2 regions of the Pseudoalteromonas sp. 120-MNA-CIBAN-0494 genome follow, and region 1 is predicted to be linked to the other one. Evidence: riboswitches for the same ligand, from Rfam matches in the RefSeq annotation. Region 1 holds a riboswitch; the other holds the start of a gene.

What was found. Region 1 has a riboswitch for lysine ahead of dapA (4-hydroxy-tetrahydrodipicolinate synthase). Riboswitches for the same ligand answer to the same signal wherever they lie in the genome.
Region 2: it holds a riboswitch for lysine, as region 1 does, so the genes downstream of both, lysC (lysine-sensitive aspartokinase 3) here and dapA (4-hydroxy-tetrahydrodipicolinate synthase) in region 1, are expected to answer to the same signal.

The regions. Positions count from the first base shown of each region.
Region 1 covers NZ_JBEOOE010000006.1:58,082-74,403, forward strand. The annotation lists gene dtd (D-aminoacyl-tRNA deacylase) at 1-166, shown strand, start outside; gene AAEY55_RS06350 (spermidine synthase) at 150-878, opposite strand; gene AAEY55_RS06355 (bifunctional GNAT family N-acetyltransferase/hotdog fold thioesterase) at 1,041-1,934, shown strand; gene AAEY55_RS06360 (phospholipase A) at 2,023-3,057, opposite strand; gene AAEY55_RS06365 (succinylglutamate desuccinylase/aspartoacylase family protein) at 3,252-4,370, opposite strand; gene AAEY55_RS06370 (PLP-dependent decarboxylase) at 4,420-5,625, opposite strand; gene AAEY55_RS06375 (2,3,4,5-tetrahydropyridine-2,6-dicarboxylate N-succinyltransferase) at 5,625-6,365, opposite strand; gene dapA (4-hydroxy-tetrahydrodipicolinate synthase) at 6,381-7,265, opposite strand; lysine riboswitch at 7,418-7,615, opposite strand; gene AAEY55_RS06385 (DNA-3-methyladenine glycosylase I) at 7,819-8,517, shown strand; gene AAEY55_RS06390 (protein adenylyltransferase SelO family protein) at 8,527-9,936, shown strand; gene AAEY55_RS06395 (OmpA family protein) at 10,322-11,386, shown strand; gene acnB (bifunctional aconitate hydratase 2/2-methylisocitrate dehydratase) at 11,683-14,280, shown strand; gene AAEY55_RS06405 (2OG-Fe dioxygenase family protein) at 14,480-15,112, shown strand; gene AAEY55_RS06410 (cysteine desulfurase-like protein) at 15,122-16,322, shown strand, end outside.
Region 2 covers NZ_JBEOOE010000016.1:45,253-61,574, forward strand. The annotation lists gene AAEY55_RS11300 (pseudouridine synthase) at 1-1,046, opposite strand, end outside; gene AAEY55_RS11305 (YkgJ family cysteine cluster protein) at 1,359-1,622, shown strand; gene AAEY55_RS11310 (TonB-dependent receptor domain-containing protein) at 1,678-3,546, opposite strand; gene AAEY55_RS11315 (peptide-methionine (S)-S-oxide reductase) at 3,711-4,220, shown strand; gene AAEY55_RS11320 (DUF4136 domain-containing protein) at 4,369-4,914, opposite strand; gene AAEY55_RS11325 (ATPase) at 5,024-7,798, opposite strand; gene AAEY55_RS11330 (condensin complex protein MksE) at 7,795-8,343, opposite strand; gene AAEY55_RS11335 (hypothetical protein) at 8,349-9,620, opposite strand; gene nhaD (sodium:proton antiporter NhaD) at 9,852-11,099, shown strand; lysine riboswitch at 11,232-11,404, shown strand; gene lysC (lysine-sensitive aspartokinase 3) at 11,480-12,871, shown strand; gene AAEY55_RS11350 (4'-phosphopantetheinyl transferase superfamily protein) at 12,848-13,591, opposite strand; gene AAEY55_RS11355 (sodium-dependent transporter) at 13,765-15,090, shown strand; gene AAEY55_RS11360 (glutathione peroxidase) at 15,144-15,638, opposite strand; gene AAEY55_RS11365 (NAD(P)-dependent oxidoreductase) at 15,757-16,322, shown strand, end outside.

The sequences.
Region 1 (16,322 bases):
TAGCTTTTCATCGGCGGCAACTCCAAGCCAAGCTAATGAGTTATACGAATACTTTGTAGCGCAAGCCAAGGCGCTCAATTTAACGGTTGCTACCGGTGAGTTTGGTGCCGATATGCAAGTGAGTTTGTGTAACGATGGGCCAGTAACCTTTAATTTAGCTGTTTAGTGATCACCACAATATGATTTATATAGCCTGCTACCTTTTGCGGGCTAACTTTATAACCAAATACATTAAGTAATACTTGCTGTAACTGTTTTAATTGCGACTCATGTTGCGATAAAAAATTAATAAATAGCGTGCCGTTGTTGTTAAGGGCTGCGTGTATTTTTTGATAAAAAGCGGGTGCGAATAAAAATCGTGGTGCGTCTATTTGGCTAAATAAATCTAAAATAATCCAATCTATGTTGCGGGCGCGCGCCAGTACTTGCTGAGCATCCTCACAAAGTAACCGCTGTGTATTATTATTAGGCACTTGCTGCGTAGTAAAAAACTTTTTATAACAACTAATTATATCTGCATTTATTTCAGCTGAGGTGATTTTTGCGTGTGGATATTGGTGCAGCAAATAATTACGAATTGCGCCGCCGCCAAGCCCCAGTTCGAGTACTTTTTTAGGGGTACTTAATGTGTGCCAATGCTGTGCTAAGCACTGTAAGTGTGGCAGTAATAAATTGCTTGGTTGCTGCTGCGTTACCACAGATTGCAGAGTGTCATTTATTAGCAGCCAACGCAGTTGCTGATGTTGGCGTACTTGAATGTGATCGCCCCCATATTTATGCCAATAAAGTAACTGGCCAATACTGTGGCTATTTTCAATAAAATAGCTATTAATCAGGCCATTTACAGGGTTTATGTATTCGCTCATGTTGCCCAGCATAAACTAGCCCAAGCAAAGCGCAATGGCTTTTGTCATTAATTTTTTACACTTTGTATTTGCCATCACCAAAGTCGTATTGGCAGTTTTTTTTAGATGGAGTATGGTATTTGCCATAATTAAGTGACGTTGTATTTTATTTACGGCTTAACAGCAGGAGTATGTATGTTTCAGGTAAGTACACCGCAAAGTAGTGAAGATTGGCAAGCCTATTATCAATTACGTTGGGAAATTTTACGTGCCCCTTGGGGTGAGCCACGTGGTTCTGAACAGGATGATTTAGAACAAGATGCCGAGCATCGCTTTATTAAAAATAAAGCGGGTAAAGTATTAGGGGTGGCGCGGCTGCACTTTAATAACCAGCAACAAGCTCAGGTTCGCTATATGGCTGTAGCTGAAGAAAGTCGTAATCAGCATATTGGTAGTCGTTTATTACATGACCTAGAAAAAATAGCATGGTCACAAGACGCTGCAGAGTTGGTGTTATTTGCACGCGAGCGCGCACTCGAATTTTATAAGCGCCATGGTTATGAAACACAAGAAAAAGCGCATTTAGCGTACGGCGATGTACAACACTATAAAATGGTAAAACAAAAGCCATCAGAGCCAGGCTGGTTTCGCCACCCTAACTGGACTCAAGTGCTGCAAAACACCTGGCGTGAATCAATCCCAATTAGTGATGCAATGGGCATTAAAGTAGAGAGCTATACCGACTGGCAATTTACGACTAGCGCAGATTTAGATGCTAATTTAAACCTGCATAACACTATGTTTGCTGGTTCTATTTATAGCTTAGCAACCCTTACGGGGTGGGGCGCAACCTACTTAGCATTAAAAGAAGCAGGGCTTGAAGGAAATATTGTATTAGCCGATGCCAATATTAAATATTTAAAACCGCTTAGCAGTGATCCACGCGGCTGTGTTGATATACAAAGCTGTAAGGGTAAGCTCAGCGAGTTAGAAACTGAAGGTAAAGCCAGCTATTTAGTACCTGTTATTATTTATGATGGTGATAAGGTAGTGGCTGAATTTGAAGGGCAGTTTGTAGTAAAAAAATAAGCTGTTAGCACTTTATAGTTAAATTAAAGCACGAAAAAAGCCAAGCGATGCTTGGCTTTTTAATTTGTTTAATTTAATCGCTAATTAATTAAAGTAAATCGGTAAGTAGTATACCTACGCCAATTCTTTCTATATCAGCGTTATAATCAATTAAGCTTTCGCCATAGCCATTAAAGTACTGTGCATAACCACGCACTCGGCCCCAAAGCGGAAATGACCAATCGAGCTGTAATGCACCGCGATTGTCTGAATTTAAGTTGTTACGGGTCATAAAGCTAAATTCATGTTCATTAAGGCGATACGCACCGCTAAACTCAAAGTAACCCATGTATTTGTAAATGTCAGGGTTGTCGTCGCCTCTTGGATCTAAAGGTGTTTCTTTCTCGCTTTCTGAAATACGATACCAAGGCTTAAAGTTAAATACAAAGCCATTTTTTTCCCAAATAAAGTTAGCGTAAATACGGTTCCATGAACGTGAATTTGGCTGACTATTACCGTTAGACTGATGCGAAATACCCAAAACAACAGCCATTTCGTCGCCCCAAGGAACGTGTTCTGGATCTAAATAGTTAACCCAAAAAACCTCTGGCTCGTAGTTAGTCTCACGAAAAGGTGATGAGCTTTCTTTGTTATAAAGCTGCCAATATGACTGTAATGTAAAGGCAAAAAATATAGCTTGGTCTTCATCTGAAAAGTCATTGAATAGAGGCACTTTAATTGAAAGCTGATATTTGGCTTCTAAGTTATCGAGTGGCTCGTCATTTTTTTCGCCAGTTAGCTCGTCAAATGTTTCAAACGAGCTATTGTTCGGATGCGATACATATGAAATAGGTAAAATGTAGTTACGTTTATGTGGCGTAATCACATTACGGTTTTTTTGGCTTACTGCTTCTCGTGCTTTGCGCTTATCGATGGCGGTAAGTTGCTTATCTTCTTCAAGAGCGGAGCACTTTTTACGAAGCTGATCGAGTGTTTGCTTGCCGTCTCCACCAATCACTTCATTTAAAATACATTGTTTTACCAGCTCAATATTACTATTTTGCTCATTGCTTTTAGGTTTTTCTTCAGCAAAAACAGTAGTACTAACTAATGTTGAAAGTATGATCAAGTATCGCCAGCTCATTGTAATTCCTTTGTGAGTATTGATGGTTTAATGCGTTAATTTAATTATAACGCCTTTTTACATATGTAACGGTGAACTTTTACTGAATTTACGTATATTTAGTATAATTAGATCAAAATAAAAGCGGCCTAAGCCGCTTTTATAATGCAAATTAACTATAGTTAACTTACTCTCACGCAATGAGAAGGGAGAGCTTAAAGCTCAAATACGTTAGTAAAAAACTTATACAGTTCAGTGCCTTGATTAACGCTCGCCGAGGCAAAATGCAGTATGGCAATAGCGTCAGATTCAAGGGAAAGTGTTTGTAGTGGTTGCTCACTTAAATAACGCTCCATGCGCAGTATTTTAGCAATTGGCTCACCGGCTTTTATATGCCCGCCTAGGGGGGCAATATACTCAACCATTCCGCCCATGGGCGCGTAGTAAGCAAAGTAATCGTTTAAATGACACGCGTAGCGAGTAATGTTAGCTGGAGTGTGGGGCGCATTTACAAATACGGCTTTATAATTTAAGTAACTTAAAATACTGTTTGCATCGTTCAGTGCTTCGCTCAAGTCTATTTTTTCTTGGCTGCCTAGCTCTACAGTAAAAGCTTCTACAGGTATGCTGAGCTCGCGGCCTTGTTTGCTCAGTGCTTCGCTTAAATGCCACCACGGACAAAAGTTTGCTTCATCCATCGCACCATCAAAGTCACTTGGAATAAGCAGTACGTGCTCAATATTAAAGTAGCGAGCGCTATTAGTCGCATAGGTTGGGCAGTACAAGTGCTTGCTTGAAATAGGACCTGTGTGTAAATCCAGTACTATATCAGCTTGGTGAGCGAGCTTTTGTAAGTTAAGCGCAATGCGTTTACCAGTATTGAGTAAATAAGCAGGGCCATTAAGTTTACTGTCAACTTCGTCAATAAGTGCCTGTTTGAACGCGCTTTTTAATATGGCATCGTCGTATTGCATATGGTTTTGTGCAAACTGAGTGACTAAATCAGTATTATAATGATACATCCTATTCCAATTAGTGCCGGTGATAGGGTCGAACCGACCTAGGGTAAATTCCCCCGACTTTTGATTGCAACCAATAGGGTTGGCATAAGGCACTAAAGTAATATCACCTTTAAGATTAAGGTGCTTTAATTGTTCAAGTAGTTGAAAAATTACCGCGTTACCTTGTACTTCAGCTCCGTGCATGTTGGCCTGAATATACACACTTGGCCCCGTGCCATCGCCTTTTAAACGATACACAGGAATAGTGAGTGGTAAGCCATTGGCAACTTCACCAACGACGATGTTTTCTTGACTAATTGGTGAGGCGATCATGAGTATCTCAACATTTTAATTTTATCTCAGGTACATTATCTTAGGTACATTATCTCAAGTAATAACTGGCATCTTCGGCTGCACGCAAACAGCTAAGTTTGTTTTGTTCTAAAACATATTCGCCAGCAAGTTCGTGGCATAAAAAGTACGGCATACTTTCACTAAAGCCATAGGCACCACATTGACTAAACACCAACCAGTCGTGCTCATTGAGATCACTTGGTAATGCGTGCTCGCCCAAGCTATCGAGTGCGGTACAAAGTGGCCCGTATAAGCTCATAGCTTGGGTTGGTGTGTGTGAATCTCGTAGTAATGCTGCTGGAAAGTCTTGACTGGTGACGGCTGGGCGCAATAAGTGGTTTATACCGCCACTTAAAATAACTTGTTGTTGGCCATAGTTTTGTTTGCGCTCTACTACTGGGGCTGCGTAATGTCCGCATTCACCCACGGCATAGCGGCCAAGCTCCATCCATAACTCTTCAACGCCCGCCTGTTTTTTAATTTTAGCGAGGGCAGTTATTAAGTCATCCCAATTAAGCGTTATGTCGTTTTGCGTATACGGAATACCTAAGCCGCCACCTAAATCTAAAATTTTAAGGTTTATATTTAAATCGCGGGCAAGTTGGCTAAGTGGTGCAATCATTTGTGACCACAACTCACTGAGTTTTTGCGTGCTGAGCATATTTCCCCATTGAAAAATATGCAGGCCATCAAAGCTAAGTGCGTCATAGTCGGTAATATTAAGTGCCTGCCACTCTGTACAACCGAGTCCGAATGGCGTGAGGCTATCGCCACCTAGTGGATTTTTTTCGCCCTCGGGCCAACGTAACTGTACGCGCAGTAATACCTGTAGTTGACAGTTTTGTAGCTTGGCTTGCTCATTGAGCCAGCGAACTTGATTAATACTTTCGGCAACAAAAGTACGTACGCCGCGCTCAATAAAGTGTTTAATTTGTTTTGGGCTTTTAGCTGGCCCGGTGTTGAGCACGCGATCGCTACTAACGCCTTGAGCAAGTACTTGCTCAAGCTCGCCTTTACTGGCTACGTCAAAATTAAACCCGGCGTTATCTAAGCATTGAATAATTTTAGACAGCGGATTCGCTTTAACCGCATACCAAAGTTTTACCTCGGTTTGTGCGACCAATTGTGCCAAGTGACTATTTAGCGTATCTAGGTCGTAAACAAAAAATGGGCTATCGAGTTGGCTTGATAATTCATTAATTGCCGTTTTAACGCCCGTGCTCAAAAAGCTCATTAACGTAAAACCTCTTCAAGTAGTAATGATGCATCACTTTGCTCATCGCGGTACTTAACAATTAACGCGCACGACATGCTTAAACCTTGTGCACGCGCCCATTCGTTTGAAGCAGGGCGAGAGCCTGGTATTACAATAGCGTACTCAGGAATTGGCTCGCCTTTGTCTAGTTGGCGCTCGTTTACACAGTCGTAAACCGGAATTGTGGCCGATAAACGCACACCAGGGGCAAGTACTGCGCCTTTTTTAATTACTACGCCTTCAACAATTACGCAGCCTGCGCCAATAAATGCATCATCTTCAACTACCACTGGGCTGGCACCAATTGGCTCTAACACACCGCCAAGTTGCACGGCTGCGCTAAGGTGGACATTTTTACCTACTTGCGCGCACGAGCCAACTAAAGCGTGACTATCTACCATAGTGCCTTCGTCAATGTATGCGCCAATATTTACATACGCTGGTGGCATAATAATAGTGCCTTTAGCTACATAAGCACCACGGCGAACGCTTGAGCCACCCGGGACCATACGTACGCCATCGGTGGCACTAAACTGTTGTGGCGCTAAGTTATGTTTATCAACAAAGCCACCGACAAATTCGGTGTTTGTACCATTTTTAAAGGCTTCTAAAATACCCTGTTTTACTGCAACGTTAGCCTGCCATTGGCCGCTTTCGTTTTGTGATGCTGCGCGTACTGCGCCCGACTCTAAATTATTTAATAGTTCTAACCAGCTCATTATAAAAACCTATGTTTAATGCCAAGATAAAATGGTGTTGTTTGCTTGTTCAATGCACGTTGTTTGCGTTAATTCGAGGTGAGTTAACGGTGGGCGTAAATACGAACTCGTTAATCGCCCTTGTAAATGCATGAGTACTTTAACGGGAATGGGGTTTGCTACAGTGAACAAGCTACTGATTGCGCTTGACCACTGAGTAAATAAATTGGGGTATTGGCCACTTAGGCTACGCTGTACGAATTCGTGAGTTTGTAGCGGCCAAGCATTAGCTGCTACCGATACCAGCCCTTTAGCGCCGGCTTGGGCAAAGTAGGGCATAAGCGCATCGTCGCCGCTAAAAATAGCTAAGTTAGGAGCCGCTTGACGGTAAGCTTCAAATTGCGCAATGTTGCCACTGGCTTCTTTAAGTGCCCATAGGTTTTTATGTTGTTGTAGGTTTTGAATGGTTGCCACTGGAATATCGACAGCGCTTCGCCCTGGTACGTTATAAAGCATACAAGGGTGTTTACTTATATTTAAAAGGCTTTCAAACCAATGGGTTTGCCCAATTACACCGGGCTTTGCATAAAGCGGCGAGCCAAGTAAAAAGCTATGAATAGGCAAGTGGTTACAGTATTCAACCCAGGCTAATTGCTGTTTGAGGTTCATACCACCTACAGCCACCATTAAGGGTACATTAGGCGATAATTGGCACACGTGCTCAACAATGGCTTGTTGCTCTTTAAGTGTTAAGGCTAAGCCTTCGCCTGTGCTGCCTAGTAGTAAAATAGCATTATTGGCAGCGGCTTGCTCAGCAACCAAAGTGGTTAAGGTACCATAGTCGATTGTACCGTTTTGATTAAACGGAGTAACGAGCGCCGTCCAGACTGAGTAGTCATCTAAATTAAAGTTTTTGATCATCTCTCGCGAACTTATAGAATGTTCGGTGAGTTAAGAAGCTATATAGGAAAGAGCCGCATTAACATCGTTCGAACAAATACCCACGTGTAGGGTATGTTATAATTCGAAGAGCGAATGGGCTTAAATAATAGGGCGCACGGCCTTATTATACTAAGACCAGAAGCTCTCCACCAAACTAATAAGCTACGTTTAAATAGCTATTGGTGACAGTCGCTAGGATTCAACCTAGTCGCCCGAAACAACAATGACACAAATATTGTTGTTTCTCGGCGTTGATTCCCCTTACGTATGCTCAATGGAGTTTGTGCTCCTAACATACGCTACCTGAATAACGCACCTCTTCCAGCCCTTTATATTTGTACTGCTAGCAATACAAATATAATTAAATAGGGTAAGTGCGATGATTAAATCATTTTAGCCATCTGGGTGTCAAGCAGCTAAGTGCAGATAGTGTCATCGATTTTGGTAACGGTTACGTATAAGGACGATTTCCCTTAAACTAGGGGGTAATCGCGGCGCGAAATTTGTAACTGCAAAATAAGGTTTCAAGCAGATGGAAAAATTTAATGATATTTATCAGCGAGCAGTAGAGCGAAAAGGCTCAACACAAATGCTACAGCAATTACTCGCTAAACCTGCATCTAAGCGACAATTAGTAGCTTTAAGTGATGATGATTGGCTGGAAGAGTTTACGCGCAAGGTTTTTCAAAGTGGTTTTTACTGGTCGGTTATTAACAGCAAGTGGGCAGGCTTTAGAGAGGTTTTTTGGCAGTTTAGCGTTGAAAAATTATTAATGATGCCACCCGATATGTTGGAGCAAAAAGCCAGCGACGAGCGCATTGTTCGTAATTATAAAAAAGTAAAAACGATCCCCGAAAATGCGTTCATGATCCATGAGGTTACCCAGCAACATGGTAGCTTTAGTCAGTTTATTGCAGACTGGCCAAGTGAAGATATTATTGGTTTGTGGGCGTACTTAAAAAAACACGGTGCACGCTTGGGTGGAAATACCGGCCCTTATACTTTGCGTGCATTGGGTAAAGACACCTTTTTATTATCGCGGGATGTTGAGAGTTATTTGCGCGCGCATAAAATTATTGATGGTGGCTTACAAACTAAAAAGTCGTTAACTGCAGCGCAAGCGTTCTTTAATGAATTACAACAACAAAGCGGTTTGAGCATGCAAGAGCTAAGCTTAATTATAGCCTACAGTGTAGGCGATAATCGTGTAGGTATAAGCCAACAACAGTAGAGGGTAGTTATGAATTTAATGCCAAGGTACAGACAAGTAGCCGACAATTTTGCAATTGAAGATCGCCCATCTAAGGTGGCCGCCCCACAGCTATTACTATGGAACGACAGCTTAGCTAAAGCGTTTAATATTAATGTAGTTCCTGAATTACGGGCCAGTACTTTTAGCGGCAACGAACAGCAAGCAATTGCAGCGGTTGCACTGGGATACTCAGGGCATCAATTTGGACATTTTTCACCTCGTTTAGGCGACGGGCGTGCTCATTTGCTAGGTGCAGTAGAGGATGCGCAAAACCAGTTGTGGGACATTCAATTAAAAGGCTCAGGTGCCACTCCTTACTCTCGTGGTGGCGATGGCCGCTGTGCACTTGGCCCAGCAATTCGTGAATATATAATGAGCGAAGCAATGCAAGCGTTAGGTATTAAAACTACGCGCTGCTTAGCAGTGGTTGGTAGTGGCGAAACCGTGTACAGAAACCCACCTCAACCTGGCGCTATTGTAACACGCTTAGCCAGTAGCCATATTCGTGTTGGCTCGTTTCAGTATTTAGCAACGCAAGGCGACGTTGAAGGGCTTAAAAACCTTGCCGACTTAGCTATTGAGCGTCATTACCCAAAAATTCAAGCAACAGGACCTGAGCGCTATTTAGCATTTTTAGCTGCAGTGATTAAAAACCAAGTTGAGCTGGTGGTTAGTTGGATGCGAGTAGGCTTTATACATGGGGTAATGAATACCGATAATACGCTGGTTAGCGGCGAAACTATCGACTATGGCCCATGTGCCATGATGAACAGCTTCGATTTTGATACCGTGTTTAGCTCTATTGATAAGCAAGGGCGTTATGCATTTGGTAATCAACCTAATATTGCTAACTGGAACTGCGCCCGCTTAGCTGAGAGTTTAATACCGCTTGTAAATGATGACGACGAACAAGCTGTGGCGTTAATGACCCCAATAATAGATGGTTTTGCTGAGCAATTTAATGTTGAATTTAGTGCAATGTGGGCAACAAAACTGGGCTTAGCTGGCACAGATACAGCCGATAAAGAGTTAATTGCAGAGCTATTACAGTTATTAAAAGAGCACCAACTCGACTATACCAACACGTTTGATGCACTAACCGAGTCTTTAACAGGTGGAGTGAGCATACCAGTGGTATTAGTTCAGTGGGCCGGTAAGTGGCAAAAACGTACCGATGATCGCAGCTATACCGTAATGCGCGCAGCTAATCCGCGAGTTATTCCTCGTAACCATGTGATCGAAAAAATACTTAGTGAGTATAATAAGACTGGCTCAAGTGAATTACTGCATGAGTTTATGCAGGTTATGCACACACCTTATGAAAATACAGACAAATTGGCAAAATTTCAGGATGCACCTAGCAGCGATAAAGAGTATTATACTTTTTGTGGTACTTAATTATTAGATTGAAATTTAAGTTGCTGATTATTAAAGGTCATTTAGCGGCCGTAGCGCTGCTTTATTATTGAGCACAATAAACTGAGCTGATATTATTGATATGCATTTAAAGCTAGGAGCTTGGAGCTCAATATAAACTCAGCTAGTGAAGTCGGTATGGTTATTTAATAAATTTAGATACTAGCGATAGTATTTATTATCTAGGGGTTGGGTAAAGTAATTAATATGTCCTAAACTTACTGATACTTGTATATAGAGTGTTGAAAACGAATTAATTTATCTTTTGTTAAGTATTGATTAATAAAGGATCAGGTAATATTAATAAAACTGGTTGAGCTAGAAAGAATTAGCTATATTTTTTAATTGTTAAAATGGGAAGAAAACAATGAAATTAAAATCACTTACAATCGCAATCGCGTTAGCTGCAACTAGCGCATCAGCATTTGCAGCAGAAAAAACTGAAGGTTTTTACATTGGTGTGTTCGGTGACTATTACGATGCATCTTGGAAAAACTTAAACATGCACCAAAACTTGGAAGTTAATGAATCTGCAAGTTGGGGTGCTGAAGTTGGCTACCGTTTCAGTGATTACTGGAGTGCACGTCTTGAGTATGCAGATATGGACTTTAATGCATTTCTTAAAAATCCGATTCCTAATGGTAATCGTAACGACGTAGACGGCGAGCGTTTTGGTGTTGATGCACTTTACCACTTTGGTGGCGGTCCTTTCTATGGTTTATTTGGTATTAAAGAAGTAAAAGTAGCAACAGATAATACTTTCTTAAACGCAGGTGTTGGTTACCAGCACTTCATTACAGACGGCTTATTTGTTAACGCAGAAACATCTGTTTATCAAGGTCTTGACCGTGGTTATACCGATGTGAACGCTAAACTAGGTATTAACTACTTATTTGGTCAAAGTTCAGTAGCAGAAGAGCCAGTTCAACCAGCTCCAGAGCCAGTAATTGTTGAAGTTGCACCAGTAGATAGCGACAACGATAACATTCCAGATGCAGATGATCAGTGTCCTAACACACCAATGACAGATGCAGTTGATGGCACAGGTTGTACATTATACGAAGATAAAGAAGTAACTGTAAGCTTATTAGTGACTTTCCCTAATAATACATCTGCAGTATCTACACAGTACTTAAACGATATCGATAAAGTAGCTGAGTTCTTAAAAGAGTACCCAGATACAACTGTTCTTTTAGAAGGTCATACTTCTTCTGTAGGTAAAGCATCTTACAACAAGTGGTTATCTAAAAAACGTGCTGACGCAGTAGCTAAAAAATTAGTAGCTGATGGCGTAGCAGAAGACCGTATTACTACAGTTGGTTTAGGTGAAGAGCGTCTTAAAAATGAAGCGAACACTAAAGCAGCACACGAAGAAAACCGTCGTGTAGAAGCGCATATCAAAACGATTAAAAACGTTAAAGTTTTACGTTAATAAAATCGATTGAATTACAAAAACCCAGCTTTATGCTGGGTTTTTTTATGCCTACTAAAAACTTAAATTAAAAATTAATACTAATGATTCTTACTTAATAAACATTCATAGAAATTGATTTTACTTTATCTACTATTCATAATACTTATAGTCGGTATAATCAGTTGCTGAACTGGATAGATTTTCATCTACCTACAAAAGCTTTATAATTAAGCGTTAGAATACTATAAGTATTGGGTAACATTGCGCTTATGAAGCGCTACCGAATATTTTCACGTCACCAAGAGGGCAATATTGTGCTACAAGAATATCGTAAACACGTAGAAGAACGTGCCGCGTTAGGTATCGTACCAGCGCCATTAGATGCTCAGCAAACGGCTGATCTTATTGAATTAATCAAAACTCCACCGGCTGGTGAAGAAGAGTTTATTCTCGACTTATTTGCTAATCGTGTACCGGCAGGTGTTGATGATGCAGCTTATATCAAAGCAGGGTTTTTAGCGGCAGTTGCTAAAGGTGAAACTAATTCTCCACTACTTTCTAAAGAAAAAGCGGCAGAATTATTAGGAACTATGCTAGGCGGTTACAATATCGCACCTATGATAGACCTACTTGATGACGACACACTTGCACCTATTGTAGTAAAAGGCCTTTCAAACACATTATTAATGTTTGATGCATTTTACGATGTAGAAGAAAAAGCAAAAGCGGGTAACACATTCGCTAAGCAAATTATTGAGTCTTGGGCAAATGCAGAATGGTTTACTAATAAACCAGCTGTTGCTGAAAAGATTTCAGTTACTGTATTTAAAGTAACTGGCGAAACAAATACGGATGACTTGTCACCTGCACCAGATGCATGGTCTCGTCCAGATATTCCACTACATGCTTTAGCTATGCTAAAAATTGAACGTGATGGTATCACTCCTGACAAACCAGGCGAAGTAGGCCCAATCACCCAACTAGAAGAATTAAAAACTAAAGGCTTACCACTAGCTTACGTTGGTGATGTTGTTGGTACGGGTTCTTCACGTAAATCTGCAACTAACTCAGTGCTTTGGTTTATGGGCGATGATATCCCGTTTGTACCAAATAAGCGTGTTGGCGGTGTATGTCTAGGTAATAAAATTGCACCAATCTTCTTTAACACTATGGAAGATTCTGGCGCTTTACCAATTGAGCTAAATGTTGATGAACTTAACATGGGCGAGCAAATTGACATCTACCCATACGAAGGTGTTGTTAAGCAGCATGGTACTGATAAAGTAATCTCTAAGTTTGAACTTAAATCTGAAGTGATTTTAGATGAAGTTCGTGCTGGTGGTCGTATTCCACTAATCATTGGTCGTGGTTTAACAGACAAAGCACGTACATCACTTGGTTTAGGTGCTACTGATATATTTAAAGTACCAACAGCAACTGAAGTATCAGATAAAGGCTTTACACTAGCGCAAAAAATGGTTGGTAAAGCATGTAACGTTGCAGGTATTCGCCCAGGTCAATACTGTGAGCCTAAAATGACAACTGTTGGCTCGCAAGATACAACAGGTCCTATGACACGTGATGAACTTAAAGATTTAGCTTGTTTAGGTTTCTCTGCAGACTTAACAATGCAGTCTTTCTGTCATACATCGGCATACCCAAAACCTATTGATGTAAACACGCATCACACGCTTCCTGATTTCATCATGAACCGTGGCGGCGTTTCACTTCGCCCAGGTGACGGTATTATTCACTCATGGTTAAACCGTATGTTATTACCAGATACCGTAGGTACTGGTGGTGATTCGCATACACGTTTCCCATTAGGTATTTCATTCCCAGCTGGTTCGGGTGCAGTAGCATTCGCAGCAGCAACAGGTGTTATGCCTCTTGATATGCCTGAGTCAATTTTGGTTCGTTTTAAAGGCGAAATGCAACCAGGTATCACATTACGTGACCTTGTACATGCAATCCCTTACTACGGTATCAAGCAAGGCTTATTAACAGTTGAGAAAAAAGGTAAAATCAACGAGTTCTCTGGTCGCGTACTAGAAATTGAAGGCGTTGAGCACCTAACTGTTGAGCAAGCGTTTGAATTATCAGATGCATCTGCTGAGCGTTCAGCTGCAGGTTGTACGGTTAAGCTTTCAAAAGAGTCTATTTCTGAATACCTAGAATCAAACATTGTTATGCTTAAGTGGATGATCTCTGAAGGTTATGGCGATGTACGTACGATTGAACGTCGTATTAATGCAATGCAAGACTGGTTAGCTAATCCTGAGCTTATGGAAGCAGATAAAGATGCTGAATACGCTCACGTAGTTGAAATCGACTTAGCTGAGATTAAAGAGCCAGTTCTTTGTGCTCCAAATGATCCAGATGACGCGCGTTTACTTTCTGATGTTGCTGGCGAGAAAATTGATGAAGTATTCATCGGTTCTTGTATGACTAACATTGGTCACTTCCGCGCGGCTGGTAAGTTACTAGATGGCTTTAAAGGTCAACTACCTACTCAGCTTTGGGTTGCTCCACCTACTAAGATGGACAAAGACCAACTAATTGAAGAAGGCTACTATGGCATCTTTGGTCGTGTTGGCGCACGTATAGAAACTCCAGGTTGTTCATTATGTATGGGTAACCAAGCACGTGTTGCTGATAAAGCAACGGTAGTGTCTACCTCTACACGTAACTTCCCTAACCGTTTAGGTAATGGTGCAAATGTATTTTTAGCATCATCTGAACTTGCTGCAGTTGCGGCAATTATCGGTCGATTGCCAACTGCTGCTGAGTATCAAGAATATGCAGCGAAGATCAATGCAACAGCGTCAGATACATATCGCTACTTGAACTTCCATCGCATGCCTGCTTACACTAAAAAAGCAGACAACGTGATCATTCAACAAGCAGTATAATTTTTACAGCTTATTTAAAAACCCGCTTTTGCGGGTTTTTTATTGGCAAAAATAAATTTTAGATAGTTAATGTTGTTTTTTTGCATTTATTGTATTAATTTTGGTGGTTAATTGTTTTGAAGTTAAATAATAAAGCAATAAATCCTCTTTGCATGCATTAAAATCTCTGCAATATTATAATTACTATAGCAGGATTTTTATGACCGCTTTAAACCCCCAGAATTTACTGCAGCTGCGTTTTATTAACCAAACAAATATTGATTTGGTTAAGCCTTCTTTTGATAACCTGCCGACTAATCCTTATGCAGATGGTGCCTTTCGTAAACGCCGTTACTCTGTAGTTAAACTACAAAATGGTGAGCTAAAGCTACAAGCAACAAAAGCATTTGTACAAGATGATGCAATTAATACCTTTCAGGGTAATGTTGAGCGTAGTTACGAAAATTTAGAGCAAAGCCTACTTGAGTCAGCGGGCATGAAAAGTATTGTGAATGAGTTTCGTCAAATTACCGGGATTGATGAAGAACGTGATATCGAAATTCACCAATTTCGTATGTTAGCCATTGATAGTGATACGCCTGCAGCGCCAGAAGGCGTGCACCAAGATGGTTTTGATCATGTGTGTGTATGTGGTGTATCGCATGAAAACTTAGAGGGCGGTGAATTGCTTGTATACGAAAACAAGCAAGCCGATCCCTGTTTTAAAATGGCCATAAAAGACGGTATGTTTGCAGTAATTAACGACCGTCAAGTGTGGCATAACGCTACTCCAATGAATAAACTTGATGCCAGTAAGCCAGGTTACCTGGATTGCTTTGTATTAACGTCTTAAGGAATGAGCATGAATATAACGCAATTACGTGAGCAATTTCCGGCATTAATGCAAAGCGTTAATGGTAAATCTCCCGTGTTTTTAGACGGCCCCGGTGGCTCGCAAGTACCGCAATCGGTACTTAACGCTATGACTGCTTATTTGGGTTATTACAACTCAAATTTAGGTGGAGCATTTTTCTCAAGCGATAAAACCGTTGAGCTAATGGCAAATGCTCGCCAAGCTGCTGCCGATTTACTCAATGCGCCCAGCTCACAACAAATTGTATTTGGTCCGAATATGACCAGCTTAACGTTTAGCTTTAGCCGCGCAATTTCACGCGACTGGCAAACGGGTGATGAAATTATTGTCACTAACGCGGATCACTTTTCTAACGTTTCGTCGTGGCAGCAAGCCGCAGAAGATAAAGGTGTTAAAGTTAATACTGCGCTTATTAACGAAACCGACTGCACACTCAATATGGCGCAGTTCGAGAGTTTACTAAACAGTAATACTAAGCTGGTAGCGGTAACTTATGCTTCAAATACCACAGGTTCAATTAACAATATTAAACGTATTGTAGAGCTTGCCCACAACGTAGGCGCACTTGTTTATGTTGATGCCGTACATTATGCACCGCACGAACTTGTAGATGTACAAGCGCTTGATTGCGACTTTTTAGCCTGCTCTGCGTACAAGTTTTTTGGCCCGCATTTAGGTATGGTTTATGGCAAAAAAGAGCACCTTGAAGGATTTACCCCGTACAAAGTTGAGCCAGCTAAAGACGTAGCGCCTGGTCGCTGGGAAACCGGCACGCAAAGCTTTGAAGCCATGGCTGGTTTTATAGCGGCGGTTGATTACATTGCAGCAATTAGCGAGCTTGACGACAGCCATTCACGCCGCGAAAAGTTAAGTGTTGCCTTTGCTAAAACCAAGCAACACGAAATGGCGCTGAGTGAATACTTTTTAACGCGCTTAGTTAATTACCCGCGTATTAAATTGTTTGGTATAGATGATTTAGATCGTTTAAATGAGCGTACGCCTACTTTTGCGTTAACTTTTGAAGGTTTAGAGCCGCGCGCTGTATCTGAATGTTTAGGTAAGCAACATATTTGTGTATGGGACGGCAACTTTTACGCGCAAGGTTTGTGTGAGCAATTAGGCGTACTTGATAAAGGTGGCGTAGTGCGCATTGGTTGCATGCACTACAACACCACCGCAGAGCTTGATC
Region 2 (16,322 bases), on a different contig from region 1:
ATAGCAGGGTTGATCAATAATGGATTTTCTTCTACATGTAAGCCTTTGAGCATATGCCCTAAAATAGGTTGGCATTTACTATAACAAGACGGGTAGTAATGTTTATGATGCCTAATAGCTGATTTAGGCGCAGCGCCCCACCAAAATTCTGCTAAAGCTAAAGGTTTTAAATTATGTTGATACGCATATTGCAATAACTTAGGCGCGGCGCAATCTCCTGCGCCTGCTGGTGGCGTATGCTCAGGCAAGGGTGCAAAAATAGCGTTTAGATCTTTAGTTTCGTTATTAGCATTTAAAAATTGGTATTGCGCAAACAGCTTTTTTTGTAAGCTTTTAGAAAGTGTTTTACGACGTTTTTTTAAGTGTGCAATTTCATCAGTAATATTATTTAGAGCTTGCTGCAGGGTGTCGAGTTTACTTTGCCATTGCTGCTTTAGTGCTTGCAGTTGCTTTTTTTCGACAATACTTTGCCCAGCTAACTGAATTTTTAGCTGCTCAAAGTCAGTTGGGGATAACTGAGTGCTTGCATCAGTGCGTTGTTGTTTACGCATTCGGCGGCTAACTTGCATTAACGCTTGCTGCGCTTCTAACTGCTGCTGATAAGTGGCATTGGCTTGGTTAAATGCGTTATTAAGAGTGCTAAATTGCTCACTATTTTCTAGCTGCTCAATTTGGGCGTTAATATTATTAATAATGCTGCTTTGTGCTAAATACTCAGCATCGTGTAGCTGCATATCGGCCACGGCAGGTACAAAGTTAATTTTACTGCTTACGCCCTCAAGTTGCCCCGAGTAAGCGGCTAAATAACCAAGCTGTTGCTGATTATTTTGCACCACTAGTACGCCAAACATTTTACCCGACTCTTCATTATTAGCTGGGTTTGCCAAGTACTCTAACTGTGTTTCGAGCTGTTGTTGCAACTGCTCGGTTGCTGCTACAGCAATTGCTTTAGGCTCATAGTAAAAAGGAAAAGTAAATTTATCTGGTAGCGCCATGTGATTTACAGGCGCTGAAAATGGCGTAAAGCAAGTAGCAATATTTGGCATGGGCAATATAATAATGAAGTTTTTAACGAAATAATTAGCCAATATAATAACATAGTCGCTGCTATGTCACTAAGTGTGTTGTGTTATTAGTATGTGCCTTAATTGTTTGATGTAACGGGTTGCTGCAAAGTTTTAATTAAATGAGTAGCGCCATTATTTATCGTAATTCGTGTTAAAATATTAGCCCGTTAAAAAATCAATGTTTTAGTGAGCTAGGCTGGACTTTAATTTTACAAAACGCTAAGCGTTAATATCGTGTGTGTAGCATCAACTAGATTACTAATAAGCAAATGCATTTAAACAGAGGTTATTATGAAAACACAGCCTATGGCGTGTCGGTTAGGCTGTGGGGCATGTTGTATTGCGCCAAGTATTAGCTCGCCCATACCAGGAATGCCAAACGGTAAAAAGGCCGGAGAGCGCTGTATTCAGCTAGATGAGCGTAATTTATGTAAGTTATTTGGCGACGCCAGTCGGCCAAAAGTATGCAGCGATTTTAGCGCCACATTAGATGTATGCGGTACAACTAATGCGCAGGCTTTAGCGCTTATTACTGAGCTTGAGGAGTTGACCTGAGCAAGCCTATCATCTACAACCACCTGGTAAATAATAAGCTTGCTTGTGTAGTGCGCTACCAACTATACGTTGCGCTTAGCGTATATTGCTCGCCCCGTCCAGGAGTGCCCGGGATCTCTTGAAACGATTCATTCCACAGGTTATCTGCGGCCAATGTAATAAATAAGTTTTTAATCTGCGGCGGCATTATTTTTAAGGTTAAATGAGTAAATAACGCATCATCATCGCCACTGCGCAGCGTATTTTCATGTTGTTTGCGCCACTCGTTATCTATACGAAACTCTAAAATATCTGTTGGGTTCCAAATAGCCGCAAGGGTTAGCCTATGGTCTGGGTAGTTTAATGCGTAAAAGCTGGCATCTATATCGGCTGCGCCATAATTCTCTGATTTTTTTAAAAAGCTATAACTGGCAATAATTTCTGCGTTATCAAAATGCTTAGTTGCAAGAAACTCAACCCCCGAGGTATTAATATCTACCGGATTGGCAAAGCGGGCAGAAGTGGCATCAAAACTATAAGTCCAATCGGTTAAGTTATCATCTTGACGATAAAAAACAGCAGAATTAAAACGCCAACTTTGTCGCTCTAATAATAAACCCAGCTCAAGGTTTTTAGTACTTTCGCGCTCAAGGTTATAGTTACTTCTAAACAAACCGCCAGTGTCACTGCCGCCAATTGCGGTATAGCCTGCTACTTGGCTTGCCTGTGCATACGATAAATAAACAGTGCGCTCAGTGCCGTCACTATTTTGTGTATTTAAAGTTATATCACCAATAAGTGAAATTTCAGAATCGTCACGATTGGTATCGTCAAAAGCCGCACCAAGGCGAATAGTAAGGTGTTGATCGCTCTCAAGTGCCATTTGGTACTCTGGCAGCACACTTACTTTATAATAATTACGTGTGGTAAAATTATTTTCAAGCGTGGTCGATTCAATCGAATCATTAATAAATTGCGCAGAATAATTGAGAGCAAAAGACGTGCTGTGCGCATGGCGCCCTGAAAGTGCTAGTGATTTAACGTCGGTTTGATGAAACGCTTCGAACGACATTGGGTTTTCACGAGAATACACATAGTGATCCTCGTGTTTACGATAATATGTAGATACTTCAAACGAGCTCTCGGCGCTATAGTTTTGCTTATGGTTGAGCATAAATAGCTGAGTTTTAAGATCTTCAGTTTCGTTAACCCCAAAAGGAGTATACAAATTTGGCCAACCAAAAAACTTTTCTTGAGAGCCAAAAAATAGATCGGTTTGTGAGTCTGGCCCCACTAATTGAACACGGCTTGAGGCGCGGGTAAAGTCATGATCGCCATAATCAATAGAGCCATCACTTTGTGAGTGAGAAAACTCGCCTTCCACACCCAGCTGCCAATCGGTAATACCATCTAATGGTATATTCACGCCCGCATGCAGGCTTTGTAAATTAAAATCATTGCTACCAACCCCAAGTGATACGCTACCACCTGTACTAATTGGCTTCCAAGCAAATGATACTGTACCAACTGAACTGTTAACGCCATAAAGTGCATTATCTGCTGCGGTGAATATAGCTGGGCCGCGTAGCATTTGCGGCGCTATAGGAATTTCGGCAAAATAATGTCCCGACTGCGGATCGAACAAAGTGGCGCTGCCAACCCTAAAACCAGTATTTTCGAAAATACCACCACGAATGGTTACATCTGCTTGTGCTTCGGCCATATTACGCGATTGCACATCAACACGCGGATCATACTCTAAATTAGAAACCGGTGAGTCGAAAGTGCCCACGGGTTCTTTATTTGCAGTAGGGGAGGCTTCAACCGTTATTTGCTCTATTGCAGTGGCATTTTTAGTTTGCACTTCAGCGTAGGCAAAGCTAGTAACACTGCATAGCAATGTAGGTAATAATACGGGTAATATAAGGCGCGGGGCACGATTCATGTTTTTCTCATTTTTGTATATGTAATTGTGCTAACAATTAAATCCGAAACACGCCTGTTAAGGCGTGATAAAGTAGTCAAATAATTGTAATTTGGCTTGGTATTGTATATTAATCTTAAAAAATTGCATTTGATAATCATTCGTAAAGTAGGGTAATTGATTTTATGAGCACAGTACAAACAAGCGAAAATTCGCATCTAGAAAGTATTTACTTTGCCGGAGGCTGCCTTTGGGGGGTACAAGAGTTTATTAAGTACTTACCCGGCGTTGTTACCACTGAGGCTGGGCGAGCTAATGGCACAAATAATAATACACAAGGTGAATACGACGGTTATGCCGAGTGCGTGAAAGTAACCTTTGATATAACAGCCGTGACACTCTATAAACTGATTGAATACTTTTTTGAGATTATTGACCCTTACAGTGTTAATAAGCAGGGTAACGATGTTGGTTTAAAATACCGTAGTGCTATTTATAGTAAACAGCAATGTCACTTAACAATTGCAAACGACTATATAAATCAACGCGCTGATGCAGATAAAATAGTGGTACAAGTTCAGTTGCTAACCAATTATGTTCCCAGCGATGCAGAGCACCAAGACCGGTTAACTAATTTTCCCGATGACTATTGTCATATCCCACCTGAGTTATTACATAAATATAAATCGAAATAAAGTTAAAGTCTGCTATATCAATTATGCTAAGAGCAACTGTTTCTCTCATCAGTAAGCTCTGTGGCTACAACAAAAGATTTAATAAAAAATAATCAGCCACAAAAAAGCTCACAAATTGTGAGCTTTTTATGTGCTTTAAAACCTGCCGCTACTTTTGTGGCGGGAAGTTATTTAAAATTTTAGCGACTGTTTTTCTAACCGACAGTTCACGTTGCTCAGGAGATTGGTTTTTCTTTAATCGACCATCTTCAGCGCCGCGCCATACTAACTGGTTTGATTCACGGTCAATAATATCAATAACTAAAGTACCTACTTCGTATTCACGAGCAGATATATCGTTTTGATACCCTAAACCCCACGAGCTCCAACGAGCGCCGTAGCCAATATTAAAAGAACTTACGTCTAGCTCTTTATCTACCGATGCATGGTAGTTTACCAGCACGTCTGCTTGAGCAGGATCGGCTAAGCTCATGCCCATTTTTTGATTAAGCTCACTGCTTATTGCGCTGCGTACACGTTTTTCCATTAACGCATTAATTTGATAATTATTGGTGTCTTTTGTTAAATCTGCATTTTCTACCCACGCAAACGTTTTATAGTTAGCAAAGTTTGCTGACTTGTCGTAATCCCAATCTGCGGTTTGCGTACAAGCAGTTAAAAACGCAAGTGCGGCTACAATAAAAATATTTTTCATACAGTTTACTCCTAATCTTTTTTATAAAATAACACACATTGTTAGGCAGTGTGATATTTAAGCGCTTAACAACAGTTTAGCTGTTATAGCTGAACCATTGATTAATTACTTAATGTTCAACTTCTATCCAGTCTTTTTCGTCTACCCAGTTTTGTGCACCGTCTTTAACTGAGCGAATTGGCACAATATAATCGCAGCTTGTTTGCGGTTTAACTGAGGCAAATATAGGGACGAAGCCAAAGCTAAGCGCGGTTTCAATAATTGCCTTTTGATTTTGCGGATCAATGTCGGCGGCTTCATCTATGTATATAGGTATACGGTATAAGTTTTGTTCTTGTGAGCTTAACAAATAGCGAATAAACAACATACCACATAATAACTTAATAGTTATTCGCGTACCGTTTGAACCCGCCGAGTCTATTTTGTCAAAGTGTTCGGTATCGCCTGCGCGATTGACTACTTCAAAACGAATATCAAATAAATCCGTGAGGGTAAGGCCAGCTTTGTCGGAGGCGAGCTTAATTAAATGATCTTTCGCCTCGTTTACTGCGCTTTCGCTATACGGTTCTTGGCTGAGTAAATCCAGCGTGTCCCCTTGCTCAAACTGATGCGAGGTACTAATTATAGTATCTATACTATCAACTAACATTTTGCGCGGTATTACATTAATTTTAAATGCTTGCAGGTTCGAAATACGATGCTGGCTAATGCCTTTATTAAAGCTGTTCATTTCGCGGCGCAGGCGGTCTAAATCTTCGCGTAGGCCTTTAATGGTTGCGGCTACTTCTGTTAGGGCCACACGGCCTTGACGCTCAACGGCATCGCGTTCGTTATCAATGTTATGAAACGCACTAATGAGTTTTTGATACTTACTAAACTCATCGTTTTCGTTATCAAACTTGGTAATACCGGCATTATAAATATGCAAATAGGTATTGCGTACGTTTATCTCAAAGTTACGCAGCTCTTGGCAGTCTTTATTAAAGTGGTGCACTAGGTCGCTTAAATTATCAAAGTCTATTGTTACCTCTATCATGTAAGGGGTAACTTTGCCGCTGTATAAATCAAGCGTGTGATCAATTCGTTCGCTTTTCACTTGGCGCAGACGATCTGATTGGCGATTAATTTGCGCCTGTTTTGATTTAATAATTGAGCGTCTGTCGCTAATTGAGCCGCTATTTTTTTGAATGTCTTGTAGGTAGTCGTCAACCTGATCGCGCTCAGCTAACAACTGCTCTTTTAGCATGGTTTGTGCTTCAGCCGATTGCAGCATAGTGTCAAACTGCTCTAAACGTTTAAGGGCGGCCTCGGCGCTCATTAGTTCATCGTACAAGGTGTCTTTTTCTTTTTGCTTATCGGCCACATTTGCAGCTACATCGCGCTGTTGCTTAAACTCTTTTAAAGCATGCTCAAGGGCACTTAATTGAGCGGTTAGCTGCTCTTTATTTTCGCCGCTTTGCATTTGTACAGGGGAGAGCTTTTTAAGCTTAATACTCGCGCCAGGTAAGCTAAGCACGCCGCCTTTTACGTTTTCGCTTAAGTGCGATAAAAACGCACTAAATGCGTCTTCGTCATCAATGCTTATGCCGCCATTGCTGGTGGTTGCAAACGAGAGCATGTCGGGGTTTAAAATGCGCGAAATTTCTTCCACTTCTTTTAACGACAGCTCTTCGCGCATGCGGGTAAATAAATTAAACTCCAAGTTTTTAAGTTGTAGCTTTAAGCTCTTAATTTGTTTTTGGGTTTCGGTAATACGGTAGTCAAGTGTATGCAGGCTTTGCCCTTGTGCGCTGGTAATAGAGTGTGAAAGCGACTCGTAGTCTTGCTTTAACTGGGTAAGGCTCGTTTTAAGCGTGGCTTTGTTAACCAGTTCAAATTCGTTTTTAAGTGCGTTAAAATCTAAAAACCATTGCTCTATTTGCGTTTGCCTGCGCTCTATATCGCGCGACTGCTGTACGTACAAACTTTGCTTTTGTTCAAACTCGTGTTTTTCGTGTTCTATGTTTTCAAGTGCTATTGCTAGCTCTTCTAGTTGCGACTCTTGGTAGTTGTCAAAATCAATCAGTGCTTGGTCAATTTTTGGAGCATAAGCCGCTAATTTACCTTTTAGAACGGTTTGGTTCTCTAGCATCGACTCAAGCGCCGCTATGGGCTCTTGCATCGATTCAAGGGCGTGCAATTCACGTTTACTGCGGTTTACTTTATCGAACGAGCGACGCCACACTTCATAAAAGTCGACCTTAGAGTTAGACATGTGGCGCTCAAATACACGTAGCATAAATCGTTTTACATCGGCGGCACCGAGTTTATGTAAGTTAAGAATACGGCGAAATATTTCTTTATAAATAGTCGAATCTTGAACGTTATTAAGCGGGATCATTTTTAAGTTGATCTCGTCGTCAAACGGGGTTGCGCCGCCGGTGAGTAGGGCGTTTAGTTCTTGCGCTTTTAGCTCTATGGGGTTGTAACCAAGCTGTTTTAAATGGCTGAACAGCTTAGTGTATTTAATAATGGTTTTACCTTGGGTGTACTGCTCTAAATCAAGCTTGCCTTGGTAGCAAAAATATTGATGCGCATAACCGGCAATTTTCCCCAAACCCGCTACACCAATCACTACTGAGCCATGGGGCAAATTTGCTTCAAGCAAAATGTAGGATTGATCTGACGAAAAATAAAACTTTCGGGTTTCGTCTAAATCGTGGCCATCCCATTCGGTTAGGCGTAAATCGTTAATAAGCGGAAATTGCAGGGCATTTATTACTGAGCTTTTACCCGTATTGTTGGGCGCGCAAATAGAGCTGCTTTTATCCAGCGGGATCACACACTTTGCGTAACCTGCGGTATTGAGTAGGGCGAGTTTACTTAGTCCGTATAAATTTTTCATTGCTCGTCCTCTGTTAGGTAGGTTTCTTCGTTTACTTCCATTAAGGCATCTATATAGCGATGGATAGGGGCTTGCAGCATAAAGCCTGCTTCTACTTCGCGTGCCAAACCTAAGCGTACCATGCGCAGGTACACGTCTTTGCGCAGATCTGAACCCGAAAATATCTCTAGTTGATCAAACAAGTGTTTGTTAATTTGCACTAAGGTTTGCATTAACTCTAAATCGTTTACTTCGTCGAACAAGGCGCGCATTGGGTCTTTGCCGGTGTTGGCGTAGTGCTCAATTAAAATATAAATAGTGAGCGCAATAGCACGGGATATTTTGCCCATATTGGGTGTGCTTTCGTCGCTGCTAAAGTAATAAAAGCCACGGCTGTCGTGTTTTAGCTCATTACCTAGGGCGCTAAATAGCGCGCTGTACGCGTCTATGTTTTGATCCAGCTCTTGCCACATTAGGTTGTCTTGTTCGCAAATATGATAACCCGCCACTAATTTTTTATTAATTGCTTGTAAGTGGGTAAGCTCGTTTAAGTTTATTTGTGTCATGGTGATTACTCATCTGCCTTACTAGGTGTTTGCGGCTGTGAATTATAGGGATAAAGAGAAAAATACTGACCGGCAATTTTAAAGCGCGCTTTTTCATCGCTTTGGCTTTTTTCAAGCTCGTTGTCACTTACTAATTTTTGATACAAAAACAGCATTTCTTCGGCATCTAAATCGGGGTAACTTTCGTCTAAAAATTGCAGCAATGGTTGCGGCTTTTTACGTTTTGTATTGAAGCGTTTTGCAAAGCTGCTTTTAACATCGTTGTAATCGGGAATATTAGGCGTTTGAAAAGGCGGTACATCTTGCTGATCAGGCAATTGATATTCTTGATGCTCAAACTCAACCAAACTTGCCATATAGGCAACTATATGGCGTTGTTGCCCCAGCGAGTAACGCTGTGCGTCGCTCACAAAATGCGGTTGCACCGCAGTTAGCATGTTGTCTACGCCATTTTTACGCACTAACCCAAGCACTCTTGCAGCTTGGCGGGTAATTAAGTTATTACGGCGTAGTTCTTCACGCAGTGGCATAAGCATGTCGGCACTTTTACGCAGGCTTTCGCGGCCGATTAAATGCATTTCGAGAATACGGGTACGTAATTGCTCTAGCATGCGTTTGTCGGTATATGCTTTACCCGATTGCTCAATACGCTCTATTTGCGTACTAATTTGCTGCTCTATAAGATTAAAGCAGGCATGAAAATCGCCTCGAATATCAACCATTTCTAGCATTGGCTCTATGTATTCGTCAAACGCTTCTATTACCGCTTTATAACGCTTTTGCAGCGATTGCACCGCGTTATTAGATTTAGCTTGCTCAACAATATTTAAAATGGCGTTTTCGTTGTGTGCGTACAGTTTCATTATTTTGCGCACCCGATCATCCATAATACGGCTAAAACGGCGTAAGTCGTCAAAGTCTTCCACTTCGCCCGCGTTAGCTAAGCGATCGCCAAGGCGGGCTAAATCCTCTACTAATACGCTAATTTCTTGTGCTAAACCTAAATGTTCTTCTTGCAGTAAAAATGTAGCAAAGTCGGCAATGGCACGGTTTATTTCAAGCTGCGAAGATTTCGCTAAAGGAATTATAATATCTTGATTTAACAAGCGATTAGTTTCTTTATAAATACGCTCGTTATGCCATGTAGGTTGTTTTTGTTTAATGGCATTTTGCAAATCTTTAATACTAAAGTCTGCCATTTTAAAACGTTTAAATAATAGCTCTAGCACCCCCCAATGTTCGCTAAGGGTATTTAATAGCTTTTTAGCTGGGATCATAAGGCGTTTATACATCCTAGTATGTTGTTAAATAAGTAGCTAAATAAGCTAGTTATTCGTAATTTTAATAGCGCTGATAGCTATATGGTATTCGTTTTTACAACGATTTAATAATAGTTTTTACCAGGTCATAGTGATAACATCCGCACCGAAAATAGGCACACGAAATGTGCGGCTCTATTTTCTTCATAGGTTCAATTTTTACATTATTCCAAAGGTTGTTCAATTATCATGGTTTCCTCTATTATCCTGACTTTAATAGCGATTGCATTTTTGCTGATCGTTATTGAGGATATAATCCACGTAAACAAAGCTAAAACGACACTTTTTTTTGGTACGCTCTGCTGGATTATCTCTTTTATCTTCCCTATTAATGGGCAAAGCCCTGATACGATTCAATCACTCCTTAATCATAATATTTTAGAAATTGCCTCCTTATGGTTGTTTTTAATGGCGGCAATGACCTTTGTTGCCTATTTAAACTCAAAAGGGTTTATCGAAAATATTGTTAACCGGATTATGCCAAAACGAATTAGCGAACGTAAGTTAATGTTTTTGGTTGGTGTTTTTGCATTTATATTCTCTTCTATTTCCGATAACGTAACCGCTACGCTTATATCTTTAGCGGTGGTTTTATCATTAAAACTTGAAGCCAAAAAGCTAATTAGATACGCCACGCTGATTATCTTTGCGGTTAACTCCGGTGGTGTGTCGTTAATTACCGGCGATGTAACCACGTTAATGATATTTTTAGATGGCAAAGTAACTATTAGCAATTTGTTATTGTTAATTGGGCCAGCATTTGTAAGTGTGATGCTGTTAGCCGCACTGTTGTCAATTGGCTTAAATGGCCAGCTCGACTTTACTAAAACGAAGCAAAAACGCATTGAAAAAACCGATATTACAATTGCAGTTATCTTCTTATCTACGGTTATTGCTACCTTAACACTGAGTGTTTTATACAGTGTACCGCCATTGCTTACCTTTTTGTTTGGTTTGTCTATGATGTTTTTAGTAGCGCAATTTTTAATGCGCAAAAAAGACATAAACAAAGACATGATAGATTTCATTCGTGAAATAGAATACGACACCTTGTTGTTTTTTGTAGGTGTATTATTACTGGTAGGAGCGCTAAAAGAAGTTGGTATGTTAAGCCACTTTAGCGACCTGTACACAATAATGGCACCTGAATACGCAAACTATTTAATGGGTATATTGTCGGCAGGCGTTGATAACGTACCACTTACAGCCGCGTTATTAAAAGCAGATATAGTAATGACACAACAGCATTGGCTGTCGTTTACTTATGCCACAGGCGTAGGGGGCTCTATGTTAATTATAGGCTCAGCGGCGGGTATTATTGCCATGAGTAAAGTTAAAGAACTGACCTTTATGAACTACTTACGTTTGTCGTTTTATTTATTAATTTGTTACACCGTAGGCTATACCGGCTCATATTTAATGGCTGGTTTTGTTTAATATTAGTTATTAAAGTGCTTGACAGCTAGATGTCTAAACGATAACTTTCAAAGCCCCAGTAAAGTATTGAGCTTTTCAATATATTGCTGGGGTTTTGTTTTATTAGTGATTGCGAAAATAGCCATTAATACAACATTCAGAAGAGGTGCGATACTTAGGTATTTAATGTGAGGTGACGAACGCCGTTGAGCATTAAAGAGGGAAGTACTCGCCGAGAAAAATAACACGTCGTCGTCGTTGTTTTTCGGTTTATGGGGCTGAATCCTCAAAACTGTCACCAATATAGGTGGAGAGCTTCTGGCAGTGAATTTTCTTACCTTATATTTGCTGCCAAGTTCTTCTTGTTTTATTACGGTTTGGATGCCGTGAAAGGAGACGAAATGACAACCCAATCAGTGCCACATGTAGTATTAGGCAACAAATCAAATTATACCGTTGCTAAATTTGGCGGCACCAGCGTAGCTAACTTTGCAGCTATGGATCACAGTAGTAAAATAATAGTAGCAGATAAAAGCGTGCGTATTGTTGCACTAAGCGCCAGCGCAGGAGTCACTAATCATTTAGTTGAGCTGTGCAATAGCAGCCTTAGCGAAGATGAGCGCCAAGCGCATATTAACGGTGTGCTAGCGATTCAGCAGGCTATTTTAGCTGAATTGAGTTTAGATACCGATTTAGAGCAGGGCTTTGCCCAGACGTTAGCGGCATTTGAAAAACTAGCCAGCCAAACGTTACAAACAAAAGCGCTACATGACGAGCTATTAAGTTTTGGCGAGCGATTATCAACTTATTTATTTACCCAAGTGCTGCGCTCAAAAGGTTTAAATGCAATACGCTTTGACGTGCGTCAAGTGCTTAAAACCGACAGTCAATTTGGCAAAGCAACCCCTAATGTTGCAGCTACTGCACAAGCGGCAAGCGCATTACTTGTTCCGCTGTTAGACGATCAAGTAATTGTTACACAGGGCTTTATTGGCAGCGACGAACACGGCCAAACGACCACTTTAGGGCGCGGTGGATCAGACTACAGCGCGGCATTACTGGCCGAGGCTATTCATGCTAAAAGTGTACATATTTGGACTGATGTAGTGGGTATTTTTAGTACCGACCCGCGTTTATGTGTAAAAGCCACGCCAATTGCACGCCTCAGCTTTGACGAAGCCGCCGAAATGGCTACCTTTGGTGCAAAAGTATTGCATCCGGCAACTATTTTACCCGCCAGCCGCAGCCATATTAATGTGTTTGTAGGGTCGAGCCGTGAACCTGAGCGTGGTGGTACTTGGATTGAGCGTGAAAAGTCGCAACTGCCAGGAATCCGCGCAGTAACACAACGCAAAAACCAAATATTACTTACTCTTAAAAGCCCAGAAATGCTATTAGCTAGTGGCTTTTTAGCACGAGTGTTTACTATTTTAAGTGAGTTTAATATTTCGGTAGATTTAGTGACCACCTCTGAAATTAGCGTAGCAATAACGCTTGATAACGCGCCTAATGCATCGCGCCCAGAGCTTGATCAGGGGTGTTTAGATAAACTTGCTGAGTTTTGCCATGTATCGGTAGAAAATAACTTAACTTTAGTGGCGCTTATTGGCTCAGAAATACAGTTACGCCAGCATGAAATGAACTTAATGCAGGTATTAAGTGACTTTAATATACGGCTAATTTGCCACGGTGCAAGTAAGCATAACTTGTGCTTTTTGGTCGAGCAAGGCGAATCCGACAACGTAGTGCAAGCTATTCATAGCCGACTATTAGAGAGCGATTGCGCGGCCTAATACAGCTAAATTAATAAGAGAGCACTGCCAGTCAGTGCTTTTTTCACTCACTACACTTATATCAAACTTACCCACCACAGCACTGCTGGCATTAAGCTGTGAGCAAGTTAACTCAGTAAACACATTAGGGCTTAGCAACTTGGCAATAGGGCGGCTAGTGGCTTTAGCGAGCGCTTCTTTTAAGGTCCAAATTCTAAAAAAGTGTTTAGCTTGATCCTCTGCATTGGCAGGCTTGGTGATCAGCGCAATTTCATCGGTATGATAAAAATGCTTTGCGAGCTTTTCAAATGGGCGCTTTGTGCTTATTTTTTCAATATCGAAACCAAACTGGGCTTTTGTAGGGTTAAGTGCAGCGCCAACAAAACCATTAGAATGCGATATACAGGTATTAATAACGGTGTGGCTGTTATTAATGTGTAGCGCTAATTTACTTGTTTGTAGGTTAAACTCTGAACTTATATTACACGGCTTAATGCCCGCCATATTAGGGTGCGAGGTTATAACTAAATACTTAAGTAATAATCGCGTGGCTAAATATTCTTGCTTGGCCGATACACTTTTACGGCGGTTTATTATTTGCAGCTCAAAAGGGCTTAAATAATCAGGCAAATTATATTGGCTTATATCGAGCGTTTTAGCGTCAAACAATAAAATAGGGCTTTTATTGTTACTAAAAGGCTGATTAATTTGCAGGGTGTTTTTAAAGTAAAGTGAACTCATAAACGCTCAAAATAATAATAAATTTAATACCGATTACCTGCTTGTATGCATAAGCTGAACATATAGTGAGCGGTTGTTAGTTGTTGTGCGCGCTAGGTACATTTTTATTACTAAGGCGCGATGAAATATGGTTTAATTCACAACAGCTAAAATAATAACAGATTTGTAGGTGTATGACACAAGTGCGTGATGGTTTTCAAAGTCGACTTGGTTTTGTATTGGCCGCCGCTGGCGCAGCGGTAGGTTTAGGTAATATATGGGGTTTTCCTACGCAGGCTGCTAATCATGGTGGCGGTGCTTTTTTACTGGTTTACTTTATTGTTATATTTTTACTTGCTTTGCCGGCTTTATATACCGAGCTGTATTTAGGGTATTACGCCCAAGCTAATCCGGTAAAAGCACTTAGGCAAGCATGGCAAAATAAAGCCCCTAAAGTAGGCGCGGCTGCAGGTTATATTGGCCTTGGCGGCGCTATTGTAATGCTTAGCTTTTATTCAATAGTGGCGGGGTGGATGCTGTCGTATGCTATTGAACCCGTAACTACATTTTTAGGCTTTAGCGGCGCTAGCGAATTTTTACACAGCGACTCTGCGCTGCGTAATTTTGTGTTTACCCCACTTATGCTTATTTTAACCGCGAGTATTATTTTAAAAGGGGTTAAATCGGGTATTGAAACCTGGTCACGGCGTTTAATGCCGGTGCTACTAGTATTGCTAATTGGTTTAATTATTTATATTGCAACGCTAGATGGTGCAAGTGATGGCTTTGCAGCGTATTTAATACCTGATTTTAGCCAAATACTCGACCCTAACTTAATTATTGCAGCTATGGGGCAAGCCTTTTTCTCCTTATCGCTAGGTGTGGGCTGTATGATGATTTACGGCTCGTATTTAAAACCCGGTGCTAACTTACCAAAACTGACTGCCAGCGTAGCACTACTCGATACCAGTGTGGCCTTTTTAGCTGGTTTACTTATTGTGCCTGCTATTTATGTGGCGCAGCACAACGGCGTAGAAGTATTTAGTAACGGTAAATTAATTGGCGAAGGGCAGCTTATTTTTGCCATTTTACCAGCGTTATTCAGCACCATGGGCGATATTGGCTTATTGGTTGGTTTATTGTTTTTTGTATTAATGTCGATAGCCTCGGTTACTTCTACTATATCAACCACCGAAATTCCGGTGGCGTTTTTAGTCGAAAACCACGGCGTTGATCGCACTAAAGCTACGTGGCTGGTTAGTGGCGTAGTGCTAGTGTTTGCCAGCTTAATAATACTTAATTTTGATTGGTTATTTGGCTTGGTTATTATGGTATTTACCCAGTACCAATTACCGTTAATGGGGCTGTTTTACTTTGTTACAGTGGGCTGGTTATGGCAGCGCGGTAACAAATTACACCAAGCAACTAGCGGCGCGCATTACTGGTTTGCTCAGTACATACGTTTTGTTTGCCCAATATTAATGACCTTGGTATTTGCCAATGTGGCATTTAGTAGTTAAGCATTACTGCACGTTATAAATAAAACGGGAGCTTTTGCTCTCGTTTTGCTTTGTTATCTAGCTGTTAGCAATAACTGATTTTCAATTGCCTGCTTTAATGTTTCTGGCTTGGTGCGCGGCGCATAACGAGAAACAAGTTGGCCTTGCGAATTAATTAAAAATTTAGTGAAGTTCCACTTTATTACTCGTCCTTGCGAAATACCTCTGGTGTGCAGTTTTAAGTAATTAAACAAGGGGTGAGCTTCTGGGCCGTTTACCATTACTTTAGCAAATATTTCAAATGTAGTATTAAATTGCGCTTGATAAAAGCTGTTAATGGCTAAATTATCAAGCGGCTCCTTTTGGCCAAATTGATTGCACGGAAACGCTAAAATGGTAAATCCACTGTTTTTATACTGCTGATACAGTTTTTCTAAAGCGGTTAACTGCGCCGAAAAATGACATTCACTGGCAATATTTACAATAAGTAGCGTTTTGCCTTTTAACTGCTTAAAAGAAAAAAGCGCCTTGTTACAGCATTCTGCATTAAATTGATAAATACTATCCATAGATCACCTACTTAAATTCCTATTAAATAAACTTTATAAAGACTTCATTCGCTTTTTTATCAACCGATTGACATAATCAGGCATGGTTTTTAAGTTATCAGTTTAATAGGTCATTTTTATGTCAATGAAAGTAGCATTTATAGGTTTAGGCGTAATGGGTTACCCAATGGCGGGGCATTTAGCAAAAGCAGGGCACAGTGTGTGCGTTTATAACCGTACTCAAGCTAAAGCTCAAAAGTGGGCTAACGAATTTAGCGGCAGCTTTGCAGCTACTCCACGCGAAGCTGTAAACGATGCCGACATTGTATTTATGTGTGTGGGTAACGACGACGATTTACGCTCGGTAGTATATGGCGAAAATGGAGTATTAGCCGGTATTAAAGCGGGCAGTATTTTGGTCGATCATACCACTACTTCAGCAACAGTGGCACGCGAAGTGGCAGCAAAAGCAGCGTTATTAAAAGTCGACTTTACTGACGCGCCAGTATCGGGAGGCCAAGCTGGCGCCGAAAATGGCGTGCTTACGGTAATGGCTGGTGGCAGCGAAGCTGTATTTGCCAAAGTGCAGCCTGTTATGACGGCATTTAGTCGTTTTAGCCAATTGTTAGGTGGCGTAGGCTCAGGGCAATTATGTAAAATGGTTAATCAAATTTGTATTGCGGGTGCAGTACAGGGCTTAGCCGA